Regions from separate parts of the Paenibacillus sp. Y5S-9 genome, predicted to be linked through region 2. Evidence: riboswitches for the same ligand, from Rfam matches in the RefSeq annotation. Region 2 holds a riboswitch; each other region holds the start of a gene.
What was found. Region 2 has a riboswitch for cyclic di-AMP ahead of V6669_RS17500 (3D domain-containing protein). Riboswitches for the same ligand answer to the same signal wherever they lie in the genome.

Region 1: another riboswitch for cyclic di-AMP. It lies ahead of V6669_RS00525 (C40 family peptidase); the one in region 2 lies ahead of V6669_RS17500 (3D domain-containing protein).
Region 3: another riboswitch for cyclic di-AMP. It lies ahead of V6669_RS07170 (hypothetical protein); the one in region 2 lies ahead of V6669_RS17500 (3D domain-containing protein).

Annotation. Positions count from the first base shown of each region.
Region 1 covers NZ_CP145887.1:106,986-111,923, reverse strand. Annotated here, with positions in the region: gene V6669_RS00535 (M1 family metallopeptidase) at 1-465, shown strand, start outside; gene V6669_RS00530 (hypothetical protein) at 476-1,327, shown strand; cyclic di-AMP (ydaO/yuaA leader) riboswitch at 1,573-1,710, shown strand; gene V6669_RS00525 (C40 family peptidase) at 1,750-2,184, shown strand; gene V6669_RS00520 (GNAT family protein) at 2,540-3,034, shown strand; gene V6669_RS00515 (cytochrome c) at 3,185-3,541, shown strand; gene rbsK (ribokinase) at 3,616-4,599, opposite strand; gene V6669_RS00505 (4a-hydroxytetrahydrobiopterin dehydratase) at 4,644-4,938, opposite strand, start outside.
Region 2 covers NZ_CP145887.1:3,974,732-3,979,669, forward strand. Annotated here, with positions in the region: gene V6669_RS17490 (hypothetical protein) at 38-379, opposite strand; gene V6669_RS17495 (polysaccharide deacetylase family protein) at 534-1,325, shown strand; gene V6669_RS17500 (3D domain-containing protein) at 1,434-2,108, opposite strand; cyclic di-AMP (ydaO/yuaA leader) riboswitch at 2,111-2,307, opposite strand; gene V6669_RS17505 (amino acid ABC transporter ATP-binding protein) at 2,524-3,246, opposite strand; gene V6669_RS17510 (ABC transporter substrate-binding protein/permease) at 3,233-4,696, opposite strand; gene V6669_RS17515 (M20 family metallopeptidase) at 4,882-4,938, shown strand, end outside.
Region 3 covers NZ_CP145887.1:1,631,754-1,636,691, forward strand. Annotated here, with positions in the region: gene V6669_RS07155 (urease accessory UreF family protein) at 1-361, opposite strand, end outside; tRNA gene V6669_RS07160 (tRNA-Leu) at 787-869, shown strand; gene V6669_RS07165 (glutathione peroxidase) at 1,016-1,495, opposite strand; cyclic di-AMP (ydaO/yuaA leader) riboswitch at 1,868-2,043, shown strand; gene V6669_RS07170 (hypothetical protein) at 2,159-2,557, shown strand; gene V6669_RS07175 (HAD family hydrolase) at 2,738-3,421, shown strand; gene V6669_RS07180 (Nramp family divalent metal transporter) at 3,558-4,853, opposite strand.

The DNA of each region.
Region 1 (4,938 bases), 3.1 Mb from region 2:
AAACATCCCACTTCGGCTGATTTTCAAAACGTTGTGGAACAAGTGACCCGTACTTCCTGGTCTGATTATTTTGACCAATACGTCTATGGTAACGGGATGGCTGACTTTGCTGTAGAGCAGATTCGTGTTACGCCCGTACAGAAAGACGGTCAAACATGGTACGAGTCATCCGTGACGATAGCAAAAAAAGGAAGTGATTACAACGCCGTTCCTGTTCGCATTGCTTTTGAAGACGGGCATATCCTCACCAAACAATGGAATGGCAAAGAAGATCGCATCACCTATAAATTAACTCACACATCCCCCGTATCCTGGGCCATGACCGATCCCCTGTACACGATCGTGCTGGAGAACCGCCATATGAACAATTTCCTGAAATCCGGACTGGATGAGCAAGCAAAATCCCGCTGGAGCATGAGTGTAACCAAACTAATAGAAGCCATATTCGGAGGTCTGTCATGGTGAGGTGGAAACGGTGAAAGCAAAAATACGTGAAGGCTGGTTTCTCGTCCGTCAGCATATGTTCATTGCCGCACTCTTATTTCTCTATCAACTCATTTGGGGATATTTCTTCTATCGAATGGTACAATCGGCCGTCATCCCACTGCTCCTGCGCTATCCAGATGCTGATGCAGGGGAGCTGAGTACACTTTTGTTCAAAATGGAAAGCCAACTTAACCTGTCTACCCATCCGGAGGTTCATCGTTATCTATGGATTCTAGGGGGCATGCTGCTGGTTCGCATGTTGATCAGCCCCCTCATTCAGGCAGGACTACTCTACTCACTTCAACACTTTAACTCTACAGAAGAGCGCATCCCCTTCGTCCGCGGAATCAAAAATCTGTGGAAACCGATGCTGCTGCTCCACACCATACGTACATTATTGATACTTCTGCCCGCCTACTGGCTCATACCGAAGCTCTACTCGATTCTCATGGACGGATTTCATTCCCTTCAATTACTTTTGCCTGGTATACCTTATGTTGCTGCCTGGATTGTATATGGTTGGATCATCCACCATGCCGTGCTCTACATGCAGTTCGGTGTTTCGGCACCAGAAGGAGAAGGCGGGGCTCACGGTACCCTCAAAGCACTCTGGATTGCACTGCGTCATCTCATCGCCGTAATCGGTATTGCACTCCTGCTGGGCGGAGTTCACCTGCTTATCTTCGGGGCATTCACTTCAGCCTCATGGTTATTAACGGGACTTACCGGACTTATACTACAACAGACGTATCCACTTGCGAGATGTCTATTGAATCTGTGGAAAATATGCAGCCATTTCCGATTATGGCAGTCCAAAATGTCCAAAGGTGAGAGCAGATAGTTTAAAAATTGTTACCATCACATGTTAAACTTATGGCCTAATATGTACTTATAAATAGGCAAACCTCAACCTTTCCCCGTCAAAGGTCGAGGTTTTTTTTGCTAAATTTGTTGCTAAACGTTGCCAAAGCCGTACTCCTCTGTTACAATAATCGCAGTGAGTTTTTAGTAACAACTTTGTAATCTTTACATTCATATTTGTAACTACTTAAAATTAAATCGTCATTTCTTGATTTCACAGGTGCATAACTAGCATAGCCAAATTCCTGGCACCTGGGAAGCGGGGGAACCAGTTATGGGTGAATTGATCTTGCTACAGAGGGATCATAGGGGACCTTCAACCGAATCCTTAAGCTAACCTCGCAGGCGTTGGAAGGGGAATATCTCTTGTTCAAGAAGAAATTAACCGCAGCTGTACTTAGCATCACATTTGCATTATCCCTTGGTGCAGGTAGCGCATTCGCAGATTCAAAGATGAACACAGTAATTGATTCAGCAATGGGAACTACATACAAAAGTGGGGGAACAACGCTTAACGGCTTTGACTGCTCCGGATTTACACGGTATGTATTCGACAAATTGGGTATTGATTTGGCACGCCAATCCAGTTCCCAATTCGACATGGGCGATTCCGTATCCCGCATGGAAATGAGAGCTGGCGATCTGGTATTCTTCAATACAACAGGTAAAGGCGTATCTCATGTAGGAATCTTTGTAGGGGATGGAAAGTTCGCACACTCCTCTTCTTCCAAAGGCGTTACGATCAGTGCATTGAGTGAAAGCTATTGGGCCAATCGTTATGTTGGCGCGAAACGGATTATGAGCACGGACGCATATGAATCACTGGCCCTTGACTAGGGACAAGCTGAGCAACATGATGCTGTAACCATTAACCATACTGGAACGAAGCAAGAAGCATAACAGAACCGCCCGGTACATTCTCCGCAGGAATGTATCCGGCGGTTTTTTTGTGCTTCAATCCTTATTCATGTTGCAAGTTATACTCGGCGCATATCCTGCGAAATCAACAGGTTCATTTTGCGTTCGTTCGTCCGTGCCCTTATGATGTTTTTACCCATCCCGTTATAATATAAACGGAATTACCGGAACTTTTGTTTCACTTTTTTTCTTGGGAAGAGTGACTTGCTAAATGAACAGCTCTTTTGTAGAGTGGACAAAGAGTTCTGTTTCAAGGAAAGGAGCATGCAGGTGTATGAAGAAAGCCCCAGTAACGTTTCATGTTGTACCCATGCGAGAAGAACATGCGGAGCTTATCTGCAGTTGGCAGTATGACCCGCCTTACAATATCTACAGCTGGCTCCCCTGGGAGCAGATGAAAGCTCTGGAAGTGGAATTCGGAGATGCACAGCTGCGGCAGGAGCAGTATGCGATCGTCCTGGATCAGAACGATCGTATATGTGGATTTGCTCAATACTTCCCACTTGAAGGGGTAACCCGGATTGGCCTTGGCATGCATCCAGAGCTGTGTGGTCAGGGTCAAGGGACAGCTTTTGTCACTGCCATTGTACAGGAAGCCATTCGCCGAAATCCCACGAATGAGATTGATCTGGAAGTACTCACTTGGAATGCTCGTGCCATTCAAGTCTATCTGAAGAGTGGATTTGTCACCCAGGATACATACGAACGACAGACCCCAACCGGCTTGAAGCCCTTTCACTGTATGGTTTATGAAGGGCCTCGCGGTTAGAATCCATTGTAAAACAACCAAATTTGCCCCTTGTTATGTGATTAGTTCAAAAAATTCCCACAAAATGCTATGATGTCAGTACAGGTTCCGTTATAATGATATGGATAGTTTCAGGTTAGATGATCTTTCATTCTGGAGGGGACATAAGGGATGCACAAATGGATCATGAGCGGAGTATTTTTTGCAGCATGCGCTTTAGCTATTGTTTTAATGTTTACGCTTCCAGGGAAAGAAGAAGTGGCTGAAGAAGCCAAACCAACCATGCCGGAAGTAACATTGGATGCCGGACAGGCTGAAGCACTGGTCAAAGCCAATTGTATCTCCTGTCACGGGGATCAGCTTCAGGGTGGCGTAGGACCTGCTCTGGCTAACATCGGCAGCCAGGATGATCTGGAGAAGATCTATTCTACGATTGTCAAAGGTAAAGGTGGTATGCCTTCCTTCAAGGGCAAGCTGCAGGATGAAGAGATTGCAAATATCGCCATGTGGCTGTCAGAGAAGAAATAATCTGTGCACGCACATAACGAAGAGGCGCTTAATCCCCTTTTGGGAGAATAAGAGCCTCTTCGTTATACCAATTATTAAGCCTCTGTGGCATGCTCAGCCAGAAAGGCCTCAACTTCACGTGCGGACGGCATCCCGGACTGGGCGCCGAGCTTCGTCACGGATAACGCGGCTGCACCCATGGCGAAGCCTACGGCCGCGTCCAAAGTCTCACCGCGCGCGAGGGCTACTGCCAGCGCGCCGTTGAAGCAATCGCCAGCGCCGGTCGTATCGACGGCGCTTAAGACGTAGCCGGGCGCACGGCAAGCGCCGGCACGCCCTGCTTGTACGCGGCCGCCAGGCGCCGCCGCGTACACAGCCCCCTCGGGGCCGAGCGTCGTGACGACAGCGGCCCCGAGGGATGCGGCGAGCTCTGCGACCGCCGCATCCAGGTCTTCCGGCCGGAGATGATCCCGGCCGGTAAGCACGGCAAGCTCACTGCGGTTCGGCGTGACAACGTCGACGCACCGCAGGAGCTCCTGGGGCAGACCCGGCACCGCGGGAGCCGGGTTGAGCACCACCAGTGCGCTGCCTTCAGCCGCCAGTTGGGCGGCGCGGGTAACCGCTGGCAGCGGGATCTCCAGCTGCAGCAGCACCGCTGCGGCTGCAGTCAGGCTTTTTACCGTATCCGCCTCTTCCAGCATCTCAGGCACCACTTGTCCATTCGCACCAGGAATAACGATAATCCGGTTGTCTCCCCGAGAGAGCCAAATGGAAGCCGTCCCTGTAACCGTGTCTTCCAATATGCGAACCTGCGAGGCATCTGCACCACTTTCCGTCAGACTGTGCAGCAGACGTTCGCCAAAACCGTCCGATCCCACCGCACCAATCATCGTCGTCTGTCCACCCAGACGCGCAGCGGCAACAGCCTGGTTCGCCCCTTTGCCACCAGCGAGATAATGCAGCTCCTCACCGCTCACCGTCTCTCCCTCTTCCGGAATCGTGTCTGTCTTCACCACGAGATCCATATTGAGACTGCCTACGACAGCAATAAGAGGTTGTTTCTGATTATAGTCTGACATGTATGGTTCACTCACTTCCGGCCGCGCGATAATAACCGACCTTGTTATTCCGACCTCATTTTGTCATAAGCTTCGTTATATTGCCCTGCTTCCTTGATATCTACAGATGTGATACCACCCGCATCCCATGACGTGAGACGCAGCGTAACCGTTGTATAATCAATCGTAATAAAAGGATGATGATTGAATGCTTCCGAGATCGCAGCGACCTCATCCACAAATGCAATCCCTTTCATGTAGTTGGAGAACACGAATTTACGTACAATCCACCGTCCCTCTTCCAGTTCCCAGCCTTCCAGCCTCCCCAGATGAGCTTCGACTTCCTCTTGCGAAAAAACC
Region 2 (4,938 bases):
TAGCAAATAAAATCAAAACATGCGATTGCTCTTTATGTTAGGAAGATCTTTTATCGTTGTTCAGATGATCCTCCATCAGCCTCTCTGCAGTCTGCACGATTTCGTCGATCTGCATCCGCGTGATGGAATCAAAATGGATACCCATGATCACCGTAACGGTTACTTTCAGCTGCAGGGCAGCCTTTCGGGCAAGCCGCTCACACAGCTCTTGTTCCTTATGCCCAGGAATATGTACCGTCGTCCCGCTTACGCGCTCATGATCCACGTAGAACGTGGCTACGGCGCCAATATGCGCCTTTCCTCCGGTAACGAGAAAAACCTTATCCTCTCCTGCTTCAATCACCTGTAAACGTATGGATTTCAAATCATATGTACTCATATCCTATCCACCTATCCTTTTCTATATGTTATATATGGAGGAATTATGGCTGTCATAAGCTAAATCCGCAATGAAACTTCTCACACTACGCATATTTTATGGAACCCCCGGGCATACCAAGGAGAACGTCATTTTGGAAAAGGAGGCTGTTATTATGCGCGTACGCCTCATTATGCTGATGGTTATCGTTATTTTTCTCGGGGGATATCATGCTCCAGTTTCATCGCGGGATGTTTCAAGCCCGTCAATTGAATCAGTATCAGGTTCGGATTCTGCTGAAGAAGAACAACTGACATTGGGACAGTTACGTCAAAAATATGCCGATACGTTCAAAACCAATGGTCCTTCAACAAAGAAGGTTGCACTGACTTTTGATGATGTACCTGATCCACGGTTTACTCCACAAGTGCTGGATGTATTGAAGAAATACAATGTCAGAGCTACATTCTTCATCGTGGGTAGTCGTGCTGAGAAACATCCGGATCTGGTGAAACGCATCGTTAAGGAAGGGCATATGGTTGGTAATCACAGCTACAATCATCCTGAATTCAGTAAGCTGTCGATGAATGCCTTTCGCAAACAAATTTTACATACCGGGGATATTATTCGACATTTAGCGGGATATACGCCCAAGATGATTCGGCCGCCTTATGGAGACATTAATGAAGAACAGCTGCAATGGGCTGCTAGACAACACTATAGCATTGTGAACTGGAATGTTGACTCACTGGACTGGAAAGGCCTCTCCAAGGAAGAGGTGAAGGATAACATCCTATCTGCTGTGAAACCTGGCTCCATCGTTCTGCAACATGCAGGAGGCGGTGTGGGATCTAACCTGAACGGTACGATTGAGGCATTGCCTGAAATCATTGAAGAACTGCGTAACCGGGGATATGAACTGGTCACCTTGGACGAGATGTTGGGATTGCCAAAGGCCAAAGATTAGGATGACCGTGATAACAAATAAATGCGAATATTAAAAGGGTGCTGTTCAATCGCAGATTAGCGACTGGCAGACACCCTGTTTGAATTCATTTTAAATGTTATGATCTCTCTACTTCAGAATGTACAGCTCGATATCCTGAAAACCAAATGTGCTTACAGACTGTTTGCTACCCGGGATAAAGATATCAATCCGGTGACCCTTGATTGCACCGCCCACATCACGAGCTGTAGCTACAAAAGCCTGTTTTGGCAATCCCGGATGGCTGTGACCGGTTACCAGTACTTTGGTTCCGAGTGGAATCACACTTGGATCAACTGCGATCGTACCCAGTTCAAGATCATTGCCGAAGTAATCCACAGCACCCCATCCTCCATTTTCAGACGGATCTGCAGAGTATGCCGTTGCTTTTACGTTCACAGCTTTGCTGTAATCGAATGTTTTACCCCAAGCCTGAACAACTTTGTTATCTGTGTTAACGTCCAAGCTTGCTGTAGTAACAGTCTTCGCTTGGGTCTTGCTCTCCGTTGCCGCAGCTGCTGCTACATTGTTTGCCTTACCGGGAATCGTAATTTTCAAACCACCATAAATGTTGTAAGGCGAAATGTCGTTGTTCGCTTTAACCAACGTGTTGATTGCTACTCCATATTGTTTTGATAAGGTGTAGAAGGTATCCCCTTCTTTGGCCACATGAACTGAATCGGCGTGAGCCGGAACGGCTTGAATGAGCATTGCTGTTGTCAATAATGCTACTGCTGTTTTGGCTATACGTTTCTTGTTAATCATGGTCTTCCTCCCTCATTGTGCCTGCGAAGTTAGTTGTCGGATTCGGATGAGGAGCCCACCCTATAGGTTCTTCATTACATTTGAAACGTTATGTACCCCTAATTCACCCCAAGCAGTGTGCTGTAGATCTTCCCCCTGCACAATCTGCATCGTTACATCCCCCGCACTTCCTGTCCGGAAGTTTCGGCAGAGTTCAATATATCACAATTTTGTAACCTGAACTTGTAGTAATTCTTACCAAATGGTTTTAACATGTAAGCATATGTAAGAATACAGGATACTTTAGAAATGTTGGACGACCCGATTCCTTTACATTTGGTAACAGAAAAGTTACTTTTCAAATCTATAAGTGATTAATACGCACAAAAAAATAGCGTTACCGACTCGAAGTCAGTAACGCTATTTGACACTTCATTTAGAGTACTTTGGCAAGAAAATCACGTGTACGTGAATTTTTTGGAGCTCCAAATACCTCATCAGGTGTTCCCTCTTCCACAATAACCCCGCCATCCATGAACAGGATTCGGTCTCCCACTTCACGTGCAAAACCCATCTCATGTGTTACGATGACCATCGTCATCCCGCCTTCTGCAAGACGTTTCATGACATCCAGCACTTCGCCAACCATCTCGGGGTCCAGTGCCGAAGTAGGCTCGTCAAACAGCATCACATGCGGCTGCATGGCCAATGCTCTAGCAATGGCGATCCGCTGCTTCTGTCCACCGGACAGCTGATTCGGGAATGTATCTTTTTTATCGTACAAGCCCACGGTGTTAAGCAGATCAGCGGCAATTTTCTCCGCTTCCTGAGTGGATTGTTTCTTCACTTTAATCGGAGCAATCGTGATGTTTTGCTGTACCGTTTTGTGTGGGAACAGGTTGAAATGCTGGAACACCATGCCCATTTTCTCACGAGTTGCATTAATGTTGTGCTTGGGGTCCGTAATTGACACACCTTCAAAATCAATCTCTCCTGAGGTAGGCTGTTCCAGCAGATTCAGACAACGCAAGAAAGTACTTTTACCTGAACCGGAAGGACCGATGACCACGACAACCTCACCTTTGCCAATTGTCACGTTAATGCCCTTAAGCACATCGTTATTACCATAAGATTTGTGTAATTGTCTAACGTCTATCACTTGCACTCAACTTCCTTTCCAGTCGTCCCAGCAGCTTGGACAAAATGAACGTTAATACAAAGTAGATGGCTGCTGCAATCAAAAATGGACTCAAGCCTTGATACGTAATGTTTTTGACCACACTTGCCTGATACATAATGTCCACCATACCGATAACCGAGATAATGGAGGATTCCTTGATGATGGTAATGAATTCATTACCGATCGCAGGTAATACAGCTTTGAAGGCCTGTGGCAATATGATATAACGCATCGCATCGCCTCTTCCCATACCTAAGGAACGAGCTGCCTCCAACTGACCACGATCCACACCTTGGATACCTGCACGGAAAATCTCCGCCAGATAGGCACCACTATTGATTGAAAGTGTAATGATACCTGCCTGAAGTGCAGTAAAGTTAATGCCAAAGCTCAGAGAAAAACCATAGTAAATAATCATTAATTGTACCAGCATCGGTGTGCCACGAATCACTTCAACGTAAGCTGTACCAATCCAGCGCAAGATTGCGGCGTCATGCAAACGGAACAAACAGATGATCAATCCAATAATTACCCCGAAGATAACCCCAAGTGCAGACAACAGAAGTGTGTATCCTACACCTGTAGCATAGAAACTTTTGTACTCCCAGAATACTTGGAAAATATTTTGTGATTTGTTCGCTTTATCCGCCATCAAGAGGCTGGCGTCCGTCACCATCTGATTGATTTTATCTTCACTTTTCAGTCGCTCCAGTGTTCCATTTACTGCAGCTAGCAGCTCGGTATTACCTTTACGAATCCCGATTGCCGCTTCTGCTTGCTCTTCGTCCGGAACAGCAGCAGCAAGTCCAATGATATCGTCCAGATAACCTGCAGCAACGGTATCTTCAACGATTGCCGCGTCAATGCGTTTTGTTTGCAGTTGAAGCACAATATCCGAGATTTTATCCAGCGCAGTAAGCTTCGCTCCTGGAATACTCTGTCCGATCGTTTCCTGAATGGAGCCTTTCTGAACGCCAATCTTCGCATTTTCAAGTTCTGCCATGGTTGGATATTTGTCTTTATCCACATTGCGAACCATAATCACTTGTTTTGATTTATAATAGGTGTCGGAAAAATCGATACTTTTCTTCCGCTCATCCGTCGGCGTCATACCTGAAATCACCAGATCAACACGCCCGCTCTGCAATGAAGGCAGAAGACCGTCGAAGCCCATATCCTCAATCACAAGCTCAGCGCCAAGATCTTTGGCAATCTCTTTGGCGATCTCAATATCGAAGCCGACGATTTCATCTTTGCCATTAATCACTTTATGGAATTCGTATGGTGCAAAATCGGCACTTGTACCGAGCACCAGTTTTTTACTGCTTGAATTATCTGTAGTTCCACTTGCAAGTGCCACAGGAACGGCAGTCGTCAGTAGAACAACAAAGGTCAACAGCATCATGGTGTAACGACTTATTAATTTCAACCTTGTTCTCTCCCCTTACAATACTTTGTATGCTTCTCTCATGTTGATGACTGAGTCATTATAAAGTACAATGCATGATTATGCAATGCATTTTGACATTACAAATCTTGACTTGTTTCTGAAAAAATAAAGCAAACATGATATAATCAATGAATTATTTTCATTTTTGCATAAGGAGTTTACTAATGACATCTAACAAATCACAGATACTGACGGTTATTGATCAATATGCTTCCCGTTTT
Region 3 (4,938 bases), 2.3 Mb from region 2:
GGCTGAATTCAATCCAGGGGTGCAGAGCGCGTGCAAGTCTGATCAATCGTTTACCCATGGCGGCAGCTTGTTCTCTGAGATCTCCAGGGGTTCGCTGAACATGGACGAGCTTGTCGATTAGAGCTATCCGCCATGTATCCTTGTGATCTGCTGCGGTATAGATGCCTTTGATGGCCATACCTTCTAGACGAACGATGCTCGGATGCAACTGACAACGCATGAATGATTCGAGATCTTCAGCATTACGAATGGTACCCTCCCTGATATGGATATCCATGCCGAAGGAATGGGTGAACCCTCCAACCTGAATAGAGGAATCAAGCAGTTTGACATAATCGAGCAGCTTATTCCCACGGTTCACAATCATTCGCCTCCTGTGTTCGTTAAATGTCACTTAAAGTGACATTTATATTCCTTTTTGATTGCTTTATGTTCAAAAATCCGAATTATATGATAGTTATCATCCCATAAATGTCCGCTTTTTGTCAATAGTATCCGTGAAATTTAATGGATTAAATCTGGGATTCAATATTTGTGTTATTTTATATAACATATAAGGTTAAATATCTGCGAAGTGCAGGGAGGACTAGATATAAATGAATCAATAAGATCAGCTCAATCCGGAAAGGAGGGGATCAAATCTAATGTATGCAGTTCATGGGTAAAGATGACGAGAATATGCGTTTTTTGTGGAAAATGCCTAGCTGTAAAAGAAGTATTAAAAAATACTTTACTTTTAGTTCTGAACCCGGTATAATCAATTCTGTTGCCGATTATTTACGACATGCGGTCGTGGTGGAATGGCAGACACGCTATCTTGAGGGGGTAGTGGGCGTATGCCCGTGGAGGTTCGAGTCCTCTCGACCGCATCATATGAACGATTAAGAAGAAGCTTTCCATTAATGGAAAGCTTCTTTTTTTGTTTTTTTAACAGTCTGACATCAAAGTTGAGAAAAAAGGCCATCCATTACCGGGGCAATGGTGCTCTACCTTCCGGCTACGGGTGGCCAATGTATTATTTTTGCAGCAAGTTCTTGATATCTTCTTCAATCTTGTCCGGTGTTGTTTTGGGAGCATACCGTTTAATGACCTGTCCGTTCTGATCCACAAGGAATTTGGTGAAATTCCATTTGATTGCTTTGGAGCCGAGCAGGCCAGGAGCTTCTGTGCTAAGGTGCTGGAAGAGAGGGTGAGCGCTTGAGCCGTTCACATCAATTTTCTCAAACATAGGGAAGCTTACGCCATAATTCATCTGACAGAACTCGGCAATATCATCGGAAGAACCTTTTTCCTGTGCAAACTGGTTACTTGGAAAACCAAGGACTTCAAATGGCGCATCCTGGAACTTGTCTTGCAATTCTTGCAGACCTTTGAATTGAGGGGTAAGTCCGCATGAGCTTGCCGTATTCACAATCAGGAGCACTTTGTCACGGTAGTCGGACATTTCAACTTCTTGACCGCGAAGGGTATTCACTTTGTAATCGTAGATTGTCATCTAAATCGCCTCCATTTATTTACTCTTATATCTTCTATTATATTGGTTGCAATTAAATATTGCAAAACTAATGTGGTGTTAAAAGCATCAAAATAGGCAAGTTGTGCAGAATACGTGAATGAATTGCGAAGTGATTTTCGTCAGAGTGAGAATTAGATAGATTTAAAGAGATGGATAGAGTATGACCTTGTTGTAAGCGCTATTATATGTGAGTATTGCCGAAAATCTGTCGATTCGGTGATCTGTGCGGACTTTACACCATCATGGCACGGGTGTATGATTCATAACGTAATTTCAATTTAAACTAAATTGTACCTGAAAAACGAAACAAACGATAATATCGCTCGATCTTATCCTTAAGATATACGAACGATGTTTTAATCGCTGAGTTTCCATTCATTGATGAGTGGAAAACGGGGGAACCAACAGAATGCGCTGTCCAGGACAGTAGGCATTCATGGGGTGAATTTTCCGGTGACAGCCGGAAATAGGGCGACTCTCGCGCCCGAATCCGTCAGCTAACCTCGTAAGCGTTAAAGGGAGAGGCAACAAGCCGTACGCTGGTTCATGGTCTTTTCGCCATGGATTCTTTAAGAAGCGTTCGGGAGGCCTTGGTCCCCCACGCTTCTTTTTTGTTGTCTTTTCACGCCAAGGGAGGAACGAATGATGGATACTGAGATGATCTTAGTGACTGCTCCAAATGAAGCAGGACGTAAATTTATCAAATTACTAATGTACAAAAAAATGCCGTTTGCCGTTCTAACCAACAGTGCAGGGGAAGAGCGTAGACTCCGTAGAATCGGAGTCGAACATGTCATTCGCATGAATACGGCTGCAGCTCAAAAATGGTTTTTGCCGCAGGGCAGCGTAGGCAACGTGTTTATTTTTGAGAACAGCCTGAATCTGACCTGTCGTTATTTACAGATCTGCCGTTCATGGACATCGAAATCCCTGTGCGTCATTACGGAGCAGAGTCATCCTAAGGGCATCTATCGGGGCATGGGCGCAGACCGGATTGTATATTCGCTCAATGGGGAAGTTGGCTTTCTCCTCAATGGTTAATGCCATAGCTTGTGATTGCTCAGGTGTAAGGTGCCTGTTATAATTGAATGTATCGATAAACGGAAGTTTGAGGAGACTCATGCAAGATGGTGAGTCTTCTTTTTTATGGTTTTAAAGGTAGTTCAAGACTTTTTGAACACGAACTTTTAGATTGCCTGTGGCTTACAAGGAGGAATTGGCGTGCCGGATGTGGGTGGATTAAAGTGGTTGTTTTTTGATGTTGGAGATACACTGGTGGATGAATGGGAGCCGGTTGATGATATTATCGGACAGTTCGTCCGTGAAGCCTGTGCTTTGGGGTATCCGGTGACAATTGAGGCGGTACGCGAACTGTTCGCGAACTGTTACCAGAAATATGAGCAATGGCCTATGAGAGTGGCGATTCGCACCTTCGTTGAAGACGAGGGACACCAGAAACAGATTCAGGACAAGTTGAAGTTTCAAAAAGATCTTGAACGTCCTTTTCCTTCAGCGGATTCCGTTCTTCAGCAGTTGTCACGGCATTATCGCATTGGCATCATTGCCAATCAGAGTCCCGGAACGGAAGAAAGACTGGAGAGCTACGGCTTGCGGAAGTATGTTGACGTTCTCGCCTGTTCTGCTGAAGAAGGTGTGTCCAAGCCAGACCCTGAGTTATACGCTGTAGCCTTGAAACAGGCCGGCTGTGAACCGGAGGAAGCCGTCATGGTTGGGGATCGGATCGACAACGACATTATACCTGCTCGGAAGCTGGGCATGCTTACGATTCGAATTATGCAGGGTTACGGAAGATTCCAGCCAGACCGATCGGATGAGGAACGTGCGGATTGGACTGTTGACTCATTGGATGAACTCCTGCCGTTACTGGTGCCCAATCAGGATTAGATAATTGTTTATTAGAGTTTAGCGTTTTACTATAAAAGGAAACACGTTGCTGTACTGCAACAATAAAGGCTGATCAACTTGGTATTGAATACCGGAGTTGATCAGCCTTTTTAGTATTTGGTCGATAAAAACGAGATTAGAATAACCGAATCGTCTGAATGATCAGATATACATTCAGCACAACGATAATCGCGGCAATGACCCATGAGATGATTTTGAGCCACAATTTGTTGGCGAATGCACCCATGCTTTTTTTATCACTCGTGAACATCACCAGGGGAATTACAGCAAAGGGCAATTGAAGCGACAGCACGACCTGGCTCAAAATGAGCAGTTCTTCTGTGCCATGTTCTCCTGCAATGGCTGTGACAATTACCGCCGGGATGATGGCGATCAGACGTGTGACCAGTCTGCGCAGCCAAGCCGGAATTCGAATGTTCAGGAAACCTTCCATAACAATCTGCCCGGCAAGTGTACCTGTTAGGGTAGAGTTCTGACCTGATGCTAACAGCGCCACACCGAACAGGACACTTGCAACCGTGGTACCCAATAGAGGTGTCAGCAGATGGTAGGCATCTGCGATCTCGGCAACCTGCGTCATACCAGCACTGTGGAATACAGCAGCAGATACAATCAGGATGGCCGCATTGATGAACAGGGCAAGTGTCAGTGCGATTGTCGAGTCCATGGTCGAGTACCGAATAGCTTCTTTTTTACCCTGTGGTGTCTGTTCAATCTGACGGGTCTGCACAATGGAAGAATGCAGGTACAGATTATGCGGCATCACGGTTGCCCCTATAATACCAATGGCGATATAGAGCATAGCCGGGTTTTGTAGAATCTCAACATTTGGTACAAAACCATGGAGAACACCGCCCATATCCGGTTTTGCCAGGAAAAGGTCAATCCCGAAGCAGAGGGCAATGGTCGCCATCAGCACAATGACAAGTGTTTCCAAAGCGCGGAATCCTTTGTTTTGCAGTACAAGAATCAGGAGTACATCAACTGCGGTGATGATCACGCCGTATAACATGGGGATGTTAAATAACAGCTTTAACGCGATGGCAGAACCTATGACCTCAGCCAGATCGGTAGCTGCAATGGCGAGTTCACACAGAATCCATAACATCATGACAACAGGCATGCTGAATCGTTCACGACAGGCTTGGGCCAGATCCCGTCCAGTAACGATGCCGAGCTTTCCAGCTAATGATTGAAGTACAACGGCCATCAGGTTCGATAACAGGATAACGGATAACAAGGTATACCCGAACTGTGAGCCACCTGCGATATCTGTTGCCCAGTTCCCGGGGTCCATGTAACCTACGGCAACGAGGTATCCTGGGCCTACAAAGGCGAGGAATTTCTTCCACCATGCAGCATTCTGCGGGACTTTCATGGAACTATGTGCTTCTCCAAGCGAAGGGGCCATGCCCGCAGTAGACAATGATTCTCTTGAAGGAGCGTTGAACGGATTTTTTTTACTCATACGATAATCACCTGACTTTGAATTATTG